One region of the Halomonas sp. B23F22_20 genome, then DNA from elsewhere that is predicted to be linked to it. Evidence: predicted binding sites of a transcription regulator. Region 1 holds the regulator's gene; each other region holds the start of a gene.
What was found. Region 1 encodes sigma-54, which starts transcription at its own class of promoters, with help from an activator protein. Its sites were predicted from a motif close to TGGCACNNNNNTTGCTNT; they were not measured.
Positions count from the first base shown of each region.

Region 1 (3,202 bases):
ACTGCCGAGGCGCTCACGACCGATCAGCCGGCTGAAGACCTCCTGGCTGTCGAGGCTCGGAGTGTTCTGGGCAATGAAGGTGCTGAAGAATTCCAGCACCCTCTTCTTGCTTCCCCCGGGCACACCGAACAGGGTGCGCTCCGGGGGCAGGATGGCTTCGAGAGACATGGCAGCTCAGCGGACGCTTGCGGCGCCCTGGGCGCGGGCCTGGGTTTTTTCCTTGTGCTTGACCAACTGGCGGTCCAGCTTGTCGGCAAGGGCGTCGATGGCAGCGTACATGTCGCCGTCCATCGCCTCGGCGTGTAGATCGGCACCGGCGGCATGCAGGGTGCAGGCGGCCTGCTGACGTTCCTTTTCGACGGAGAGCGTGACCTGCACGGTGGTGATGTTGTCGTAATGGCGCTCGAGGCGCGTGAGCTTCTCCTGCACGTAGTCACGCAGGGGATCGGTCAGTTCCACATGGTGGCCGGTGAGGTTGACTTGCATGACACGCTCCTTGCTCCTTGGGTGGTGATCCGATTGTAACCCTTTTTGGTGCCGTGCAAACCCCCCGCGCCAGGCGCTTTTCCACGCCCTTCTGGGGAGTCTCCCCGTGGTATCAGCCGAGACGCTTTCGCCGGCTGGACGAGGGGATCTGCATTGCCTCGCGGTACTTGGCGACGGTACGCCTGGCCACCTCGATGCCTTCCTCGGCGAGCAGTTCGACCAGCTTGCTGTCGGACAGTGGCTTGCGCGACGGCTCGTCCTGGATCAGTTTGCGAATACGGGCGCGGATGGCGGTGCTGGAGTGGGCATCCTCGCCGTCTCCGACCTGGCTCGAGAAGAAATACTTGAGCTCGAATACGCCGCGCGGGGTATGGATGAACTTCTGGGTGGTCACTCGCGAGATGGTCGATTCGTGCATCTCCACCGCCTGGGCAATGTCGGCCAGGATAAGCGGCTTCATCGCCTCCTCGCCCTGTTCGAGGAAGTCGATCTGGCGGGTCATCACCTCGCGTCCGACCCTGAGCAGGGTGTCGTTGCGGCTGGTCAGGCTCTTGATCAGCCAGCGAGCCTCCTGGAGATGGTCCTTGAGGAACTGGTTGTCGTCGCTCTTGTCGGCGCGGCGGATCAGGGCGGCATAGTCGGGCTGGATACGCAGCCGCGGCATGGCCTCGGGGTTGAGTTCGATGCGCCAGCCCTGTGGCGTGTGGCGAGCGACCAGGTCGGGAATCACGTAGTCGTTGTCGTCGCCCGCATAGGCGCTGCCCGGTCGTGGATCGAGGCCGCGAATCAGGGTGATGACACGGTCGAGGGCGTCGTCGTCGAGCCCCAGGCGTCGCTTGAGCAGGCGACGATCGTTACCGGCCAGGGCCTCCAGGAATTGACGCACCAGACGCCTGGCCTGGGGAAGTAGTGGCGTGTCATCGGGTAGCGTGGCGAGCTGCAGCATCAGGCACTCGCGTAGATCCCGGGCAAAGACCCCGGTGGGCTCGAACTGCTGCAGGCGCATCAGCACCGCTTCTACCTCGCGGGTGGCGAGCCCTGCCAGGCCCTGGGCACGCAGGCCGTCACGCAGCTCGTCCAGCGGCTGATCCAGATAGCCGTCGGCGTTGACCGCGTCGATCAGGCTCTCGGCGATGCGTGTCTCGCGCTCATCGAGGTCGCTCATGGCCAACTGCCAGCCGAGATGGCTTTGCAGGCTCTGGCCGGCGGCCTGACGCTCGAAGTCGGGGGCTTCGCCGCTGCCGCCGGCATCCTGGAAGGTGTCCGACCAGTCGCTGTCCACGGAGAGTTCCGCGGGAATCTCGTCGGACCAGTCGTCTTCCGGGGTCTCGCCGACCGCCTGTTCGCCGAAATCGTCCTCGAGCTCCAGCATGGGATTGGCTTCCAGCGCCTGCTGGATTTCCTGACGGAGGTCGAGGGTCGAGAGCTGCAACAGGCCGATCGCTTGTTGCAGCTGGGGCGTCATGGTCAGTTGGGTGCCGACGCGCAGTTGCAGGGATGCCTTCATGGCCATGGATGGTTCCACTCCTCCGGCGAAGAGTTTCCTACCCTAGTGCCCCGGATGGCGCCATGCAAGTGTTGATGAAGCAATTAGCATGCCAATGGCAATTGGCATGCCCGTCGTCGCTTGGCGACGCTATATCAGTGACTTGCGAAGCTGTTGAGCTTAGAGTCGGAAGTCCTGGCCGAGGTAGACGTCGCGTACGCGCTGGTTGGCCAGGATCTGTTCGGTGTCGCCCTTGGCGATGATCTGGCCGTCGCCGACGATGTAGGCGCCGTCGCAGATGTCCAGTGTCTCGCGGACGTTGTGATCGGTGATCAGCACCCCGATCTCACGGGCCTTGAGCTGGCGAATGATGCCCTTGATCTCGCCTACCGAGATGGGGTCGACGCCGGCGAAGGGCTCGTCGAGCAGGATGAAGTCAGGTTCGGTGGCCAGGGCTCGGGCGATCTCCACCCGTCGCCGCTCGCCGCCGGACAGGCTCATGCCCAGGTTGTCGCGAATATGGGTGACGTGGAAGTCCTCGAGCAGTTGTTCGAGGCGTTCGCGGCGCTGGGGACGGCCGAGATCGCGGCGGGTTTCGAGGATCGCCATGATGTTGTCGGCAACCGACAGTTTGCGGAAGATCGAGGCTTCCTGGGGCAGGTAGCCGATACCGGCTCGTGCCCGCTCGTGCATGGCGCTGCCCGAGAGGTCGTGGTCGTCGATGGAGACCTGCCCCGCGTCGGCCCGTACCAGGCCGACGATCATGTAGAAGGAGGTGGTCTTGCCGGCGCCGTTGGGGCCCAGCAGGCCGACGATGTGACCCTGGCGGATCTCCAGGCTGATGTCATGGACCACGCGGCGACGCTTGTAGCTCTTGGCCAGATGATGGGCGCTCAGGGTCTTCATTGGCCGTCCTGCTGTTCCGGCTCCAGGGTCATGCGCACTCGCTGGCGCTCGTCGACGCCCTCGGCATCGGCGCGGGCCTGAACGACCCGGCGGTCGAGGAAGTACTCCAGGTAGCCGCCGTCGAAGGTGTCCCCGCCCTGGTGAAGCTCGGCCTGGTCGATCAATTCGATGCGGCGTTCGGCCACGTGGTAGACCACCGTGCGCCCCCAGGCCCGGACCAGTGGCTGGTCGGGGGCGGGCTTCTGCTCCAGGTAGGCGCGCTGGCCGGTGGCGGTGGCGGAAGTCAGCTGGCCGGCGGCGTTGCGCTGGATCTCGACGCGATCG
Region 1 covers NZ_JBIEKH010000013.1:77,443-80,644, forward strand. Annotated here, with positions in the region: gene ACGTN6_RS12350 (PTS sugar transporter subunit IIA) at 1-168, opposite strand, end outside; gene hpf (ribosome hibernation-promoting factor, HPF/YfiA family) at 175-486, opposite strand; gene ACGTN6_RS12360 (RNA polymerase factor sigma-54) at 599-1,999, opposite strand; gene lptB (LPS export ABC transporter ATP-binding protein) at 2,153-2,878, opposite strand; gene lptA (lipopolysaccharide transport periplasmic protein LptA) at 2,875-3,202, opposite strand, start outside.

Region 2 (3,202 bases), on a different contig from region 1:
TGCCATGGAAGCCGTAGCGGCGAATGCCGTGTCGGCGATAGAGCGACTCGGGGAGGGCGTAGCGATAGGCGCGCGGCGGCAGGGTGCGGTGAAAGGCGGTGTCGAAGACCGCGACCTGGGGCAGGTCGGGATAGTGGCGGCGGGTCGCCGCAATGCCTGCGAGGTTGGCGGGCAGATGCAGCGGGGCGAGTTCGCGCAGGGCGTCCAGGGCGCGGAGCACGCCATCGTCGATCCGGGTAGCGGCGACGAAGCGCTCGCCGCCATGGACCACGCGATGCCCTACCGCGAGCGGCGCAGCCCCCTCGAGTCGTGTCAGCACGGTGGCCAGGGCCTGCCGATGATCGGCGCCAGGCAGTGCCTCGGCGAAGGCTTCCCCCCGGGTATCGGTACCGACCAGCCGGGCATCGACGCCGCCTAGCCGTTCGACGAGCCCCGACAGGCGCGGGGCATCTGGCTCGGCGGGCACCAGGGCGTACTTGAGCGATGAGGAGCCGCAGTTGATGACCAGGATCGGATCGAGCATCTGATTGACGTTCCCTGCCGTGTGCATGATGTCTCGTGCCGAATCTAGCATCGTCGGCGTGGCGCTGGCTTGCAGCGGTCGGCGATATCATGACGCCGGTCAAGAGGCTGGCCGTGGCAAAGGGATGGGGGGTGTACCAGACTAGGCGATGCGCAGGGGAAACATTGTTTCCCAACAGGAGTATCATCATGAAGACCTTTGTGATTCCCGTCGCCGTGTCATGCCTGATCGCGGCCACCGCCGCCCAGGCCCAGAGTCGCTATCAACAGAGCTTCTACCTTGGCGGAGATGCGCTGTTCTGGGAGCTGGACCCGGATGGCGGCGGCAACTTCGACAGCACCGGCCTGCGGCTGCGGGCCGGCGTGGCCTTCAACGACTACCTGGCCCTGGAAGGGCACCTGGGAACCGGTGGCTCCGACGGCCCGGTAGAGATGGACTACCTGGCCGGCGGCTACGCCAAGGGCATGCTGCCGATCTCCCCGGACTTCACGCTGTACGGCCTGCTCGGGGCGACCGAGGTCGAGTTCGACAGCGAGGACACCGAGAGCGACGTCTCCTATGGCGGGGGCGCCAGCTATGCGCTGATGCCGAACCTCTCGGTGGACGCCGACTACATGCGCTATCTCGACGAATCGAACTACGACTTCAATGCCGTCAGCCTGGGCGCCACCTATCACTTCTGAGCCCGCTCCGGCAGCACCTCCCTCGACGCCCTCGCCCTCCGGCGGGGGCGTCGCGCGTTGGGGCGTCGGGCTGCACCGCAGTAATGCGCTTGCCCCGTCGTGGTGCAGGCCGCCCGTCGCGGGGTCGACGCCGCCGTCACCCGGCGGCCTGACGGCGCCGCTCGCGGGGAAATTGGCATGTTATCTGCAACGTGCCTCGTGACCACGAGAAACACGAGGTGTTGCCATGTCCCGCTCTTCGCCACACGCCGAGACCGCCGGTCCGCGGCTGCTGTTCACCGATCTGGACGGCTCGCTGCTCGACCATCTCAGCTATGACTGGTCGCCGGCCGCCGAGTCGCTGTCCGGGTTACGTCGGGAGGGCGTCCCGGTGATTCCGGTGACCAGCAAGACCCGCAGCGAACTGCTGGCACTGCGCCAGGACCTGAACCTCACCGAGAGCCCCTTCGTGGCCGAGAACGGTGCGGTGGTGGGGCTGCCCGCTGCCTGGTGCCATGCCCGACTGGAGCGCACGCCGGGCCCCGATGGACTGGTGATTCGCACCCTGGGCGTCGATATCGGCTTCATTCGTCAGCGACTCGCGGTGTGGCGTGCACGACTGGGCGTGCATTTCACGCCGATGGGCGAAATGGGGCTCGATGACCTGGTGGCCTTCACCGGCCTTGCCGAGGGCGAGGCGCGCCTGGCCCGAATGCGTGAGGGCAGCGAGCCGCTGATCTGGGAAGACTGCGAGGCGAAGTTGGACGCCTTTCGCCAGGGACTCGCCGGGGATGGCCTGCACCTGGTACGCGGCGGGCGTTTCTGGCACGTCACCGGCGAGTCGGACAAGGGACAGGCGGTGACCTGGTTGACCGAGCGCTATACCGCGTTGCGCGGGGTGCAGCCGCAGACGCTGGCACTAGGCGACGGGCCCAACGATATCGCCATGCTCGAGGCGGTGGACCAGGCGGTGGTGATCCGCGGCTGCCATGGCCTGGAGGTAGCGCCCCGTCAGCCCAAGCTGTACCGCAGTCGCGCCGTCGGACCCGCCGGCTGGGCGGAAGGGGTCGATCACTGGTGGGGGCGAGGCGAGCGCCGGCCGCGGCCGGCGCTGAGCGTGGCCGAGGCGGGGAGGGCCACGGCATGAGCGATTTCCATCAGAACGGCATCATCACCGACTTCCACAACCTCACTCGCCGGCCCCTCGAAGCGCTCGAGGCCGACCTGGTCGGATTCTCGAAGCAGCGCCCGATGAGCCTGATCCTGCCGTCGCTGTTCTCCGAACTGGAGGGGCCGGCGCTGGCGCATATCGTCGACGAGCTGGCCCGAGTGCCCTATCTCTCGGAGGTGGTCATCGGCCTCGATCGGGCCGACCGGGCCCAGTTCGACAAGGCCCGCGCGTTCTTCGCGCGGCTGCCCCAGCGTCATCGCATCCTGTGGAACGATGGCCCGGGGCTACGCGCCCTGGACGCCGAGCTCGAGGAGCAGGGGCTGGCGCCCCAGCAGCCGGGCAAGGGGCGCAATGTCTGGTACTGCGCCGGCTACGTGCAGGCTTCCGGGCGCAGCGAAGTGGTGGCGCTGCACGACTGTGACATCCTGACCTATGATCGCGGCATGCTGGCGCGGCTCTTCTACCCGGTCGCGCATCCCTACTTCAACTACGAGTTCTGCAAGGGGTACTACCCGCGAATCGCTGATGGGCGACTCAACGGTCGGGTCTCGCGGTTGATGGTCACGCCGCTGCTGCGCGCGCTCAAGCAGATGTTCGGGCCGCTGCCCTACCTCGATTACCTGGACTGCTTCCGCTACCCGCTGTCCGGTGAGTTCGCCATGCGCAGCGAGGTGCTCGACGGCATCCGCATCCCCGCCGATTGGGGACTGGAGATCGGCGTGCTCTCGGAGGTGCATCGCCACTACTCCACCCGGCGGCTATGCCAGGTGGATCTCGCCGATGCCTACGATCACAAGCATCAGCCAGTCTCAGAAGAGGACGCCTCCGGCGGGCTCAACCGCATGA
Region 2 covers NZ_JBIEKH010000001.1:19,209-22,410, forward strand. Annotated here, with positions in the region: gene ACGTN6_RS00085 (acetate/propionate family kinase) at 1-550, opposite strand, end outside; gene ACGTN6_RS00090 (porin family protein) at 712-1,206, shown strand; gene ACGTN6_RS00095 (HAD-IIB family hydrolase) at 1,433-2,332, shown strand; gene ACGTN6_RS00100 (glycosyltransferase family protein) at 2,329-3,202, shown strand, end outside.
Region 2: ACGTN6_RS00095 (HAD-IIB family hydrolase) is a predicted target of sigma-54. The motif match lies at 1,380-1,397, and genes of this name have one in related genera.

Region 3 (3,202 bases), on a different contig from region 1:
GGGGCGCCGTCCCGGCGGACCAGGCGTTCGACCAGCCGCTGGCCGGCCATGCCGTTGCCGACGATCACCAGGTGATCGATGGGGCCTGGTGCTGCCTGAGGCCTCGAGAAGCCATCGGGGCACATGGGATGTCCTCCTGAAACGCAGAAGACGCCTCGACGCCCCCCCGACTGTGGGGAGCGTGGAGACGTCTTCGTCTGGTATTCGATGTGCGATCGCCGTTGACCGCCGGGGGCACGGGTCCTCCGTTCGATCAGTACCAATCAATTATCGGACCAGCTTCTGGCAAACCCCTTTAAAGACAGTATTTTGGAAAGATTATCGGCTTGATTGAGAACCTGAGGTATCGCCTTGAATCAGGCGTCATGCACATCCCTGGTGCGTGGCAGCATCGAAATGCACGGGGCTGTAGCAGGCATCGATCCGGTCGCGATCGAGGGGGCCGTCGAGCTGCTGGGCCAGGTGCTGCACCACCGAACGCAGCTGGTCGGCCTCGGGGCGTAGGCTCGTGAAACGCTGGTCGACCGGTGGCTCGCCCAGCGGCAGGGTCGGCAGGTGATCCATGGCACGGTCCAGATAGGGCGGCAGGGCCAGCCAGTCACGCGCCTCACGGCGATGCTCGGGGGCGGCGGCCAGCCAGTCGGCGGCGGCAATCAGGGCTCGGATCATCGCCGTCAGGGTGGCCGGGTAGCGCTCGGTCCAGTCACGGGTCACGCCGAGCATCTTCTCGGGATGGCCGGGCCATAGCTGGGCGCCGGTGGCGACGATGTGGCCTCCGCCGCGATGGTCGGCCTGGCTGCCCCAGGGCTCGCCGACGCAGAAACCGTCGATGCGCCCCTGCTCCAGCGCCTCGACCATCCGCGACGGCGGCAGGGCCACCAGTTCGGCGTCGGTATCGGGGTCGATGCCACCCTGAGCCAGCCAGTCGCGCAGCTGGTAATGGTGGCTGGAGAAGGGGTGCACCATGGCCAGCCGTGGGCGCATTGGCCCGCAGTGCTGCAGTCGGGCAGCAAAGTCCCGGGCGTTGACGGCGGGATCGCGCCCCCCGGGCGTGTCGTCGTAGGGAGTGGCCATGCCCTCGGCCCAGCGGTGCGACAGCACCAGGGTGTTGCCGTTGCGACCGAGCACCAGCGGGGCCAGGATGTCGCAGTGAGGCCCTGAGGCGCCCAGGCTCATGGCCAGCGGCAGTGGGGCCAGCATCTGGGCGCTGTCGATCAGGCCGGCGGCGAGCTTGTCGCGCAGGGTCGACCAGGCACTCTCCCGAGACAGGGTGACATCGAGCCCTTCGGCGGCGAAGAAGCCGCCTTCCCGGGCGATGATCGGTAGGGCGGCGTCCAGCAGCGGGACGAAGCCCAGGGTCAGGCAGGGGCGCTCGGGGGCGTGGGGCATGCTCATTGGCCTTTCTCCAGTCCTTCGAGGATATCGATCACGTTGGCGGCCACCTCGCCGATGCGCTGGCCGCGGTCCATGGCCAGCTTGCGCAGCATCTGGTAGGCCTGAGGCTCGTCGCAGTTCTGGTGCTTCATCAGCAGGCCCTTGGCGCGTTCGATCCGCTTGCGGTCGGCGAGCTGGTTGCGCGCTCGGTCGAGCTCGGTGCGCATCGACTGAAAGGCATCGAAGCGCGCCACGGCGACCTCGAGGATCGCCTTGACCCGGCTCGGCACCAGGCCGTCCACCACGTAGGCGCTGACGCCGGAGGCCAGCGCGGCCTGCATGGAGTGGGGGTCGTGCTGATCGGCGAAGAACACCACGGGGCGGGGGTTCTCGCGGTTGAGCAGCGACATGCTGTCGAGGGTGTCGCGGTCGGGGGAGTCCATGTCGATGATCACCACGTCGGGGGTATGGCGGGCAACCATATCATTGAGGCTGGCCGGGCTCTGCAGGTGGCAGATGACCTCGTGTCCTTCCTGGCCGAGGGCTTCCTCGACCATGGCGGCTCGTACGCTCTCATCGTCGACCAGCAAGATTCGCAGTGGCTGGGGCATGGGGTCTGGCTCATGATGGCGGAGATTTCCCCCACGGAGATGCAACTTTCATTCCAGGCGGCGCGGGCGCCGGATTCGGCGGTCCACCATCTTCGTGTTGCACCGTCGGGGTGCGAGGCGGGCGTTCGGCGCCGCCAGCTGGTGCAATATGCCTCCCCGAGAATCGGCACAGGCCCGACAGCGCGGGGCTCACCGAAGATGGCACGCCCTTTGCTTTAGTCTTGTCAGTTCAGGCATATCATCCCGGGCCGCCGCGCTGGCGGTCCATGGCAACGACGCCCACCCTCGCGCTTACCCGGCGCAGCGGTGGGCGTCGTCGTTTCGGGACCCGCGATCGAGGAGAGCACCATGCAACAGGCGCGTACCACTTGCCCCTACTGCGGCGTCGGCTGTGGCGTGAAGGTCGACATTGAGGATGGGCGCCTCACCGGAGTGGAGGGCGACGGAGATCATCCGGCCAACTACGGGCGGCTGTGCGTCAAGGGCTCGGCGCTGGCCGAGACCCTGGGTCACCACGGCCGCCTGACCCAACCTCGGGTCGACGGCGTCGAGGTCGACTGGGACACCGCACTCGACGCCGTGGCCGAGCGGATCCAGGCGGTGCGTGACGATGCCGGCGATCATGCGGTGGCGGCCTACCTGTCCGGTCAGCTGCTCACCGAGGACTATTACGTCGCCAACAAGCTGTTCAAGGGCTTTCTCGGCACGCCGCATCTGGATACCAACTCGCGGCTGTGCATGGCCTCGGCGGTGGCCGCCTACAAGCGTTCGCTGGGTGCCGATGCCGTGCCCTGCAGCTACGAGGACCTGGAGGAGGCCGAGCTGGTGGTTCTGGTGGGCTCCAACCTGGCTTGGAATCACCCGGTGCTCTACCAGCGGCTGCGCACCGCCAAGAGCCGCAATCCGCTGATGCGAGTGGTGGTGATCGACCCGCGGGTCACCGACAGCTGCGAGATCGCCGATCTGTACCTGGGCCTGGCGCCCGGCAGCGACGCCCGGCTATTCAACGGCCTGCTGGGGTGGATGGCCGACAAGGGCAAGCTCGACGACATCTACCTGGAGCACCACACCGAAGGCTTCGACGTGACGCTGGCCGCGGCCCGCGAGGACGACTGCCGCATCGAGGCCATCGCCGCCGACTGCGACGTCGACGCGGAGCGCCTGGAGACCTTCTTCTATTGGTTCGCCAGCCAGCTGCACGTGGTGACCCTCTACTC
Region 3 covers NZ_JBIEKH010000002.1:242,198-245,399, forward strand. Annotated here, with positions in the region: gene ACGTN6_RS02220 (NAD(P)/FAD-dependent oxidoreductase) at 1-125, opposite strand, end outside; gene ACGTN6_RS02225 (CmpA/NrtA family ABC transporter substrate-binding protein) at 364-1,395, opposite strand; gene ACGTN6_RS02230 (ANTAR domain-containing response regulator) at 1,392-1,985, opposite strand; gene ACGTN6_RS02235 (nitrate reductase) at 2,334-3,202, shown strand, end outside.
Region 3: ACGTN6_RS02230 (ANTAR domain-containing response regulator) is a predicted target of sigma-54. The motif match lies at 2,024-2,041, and genes of this name have one in related genera.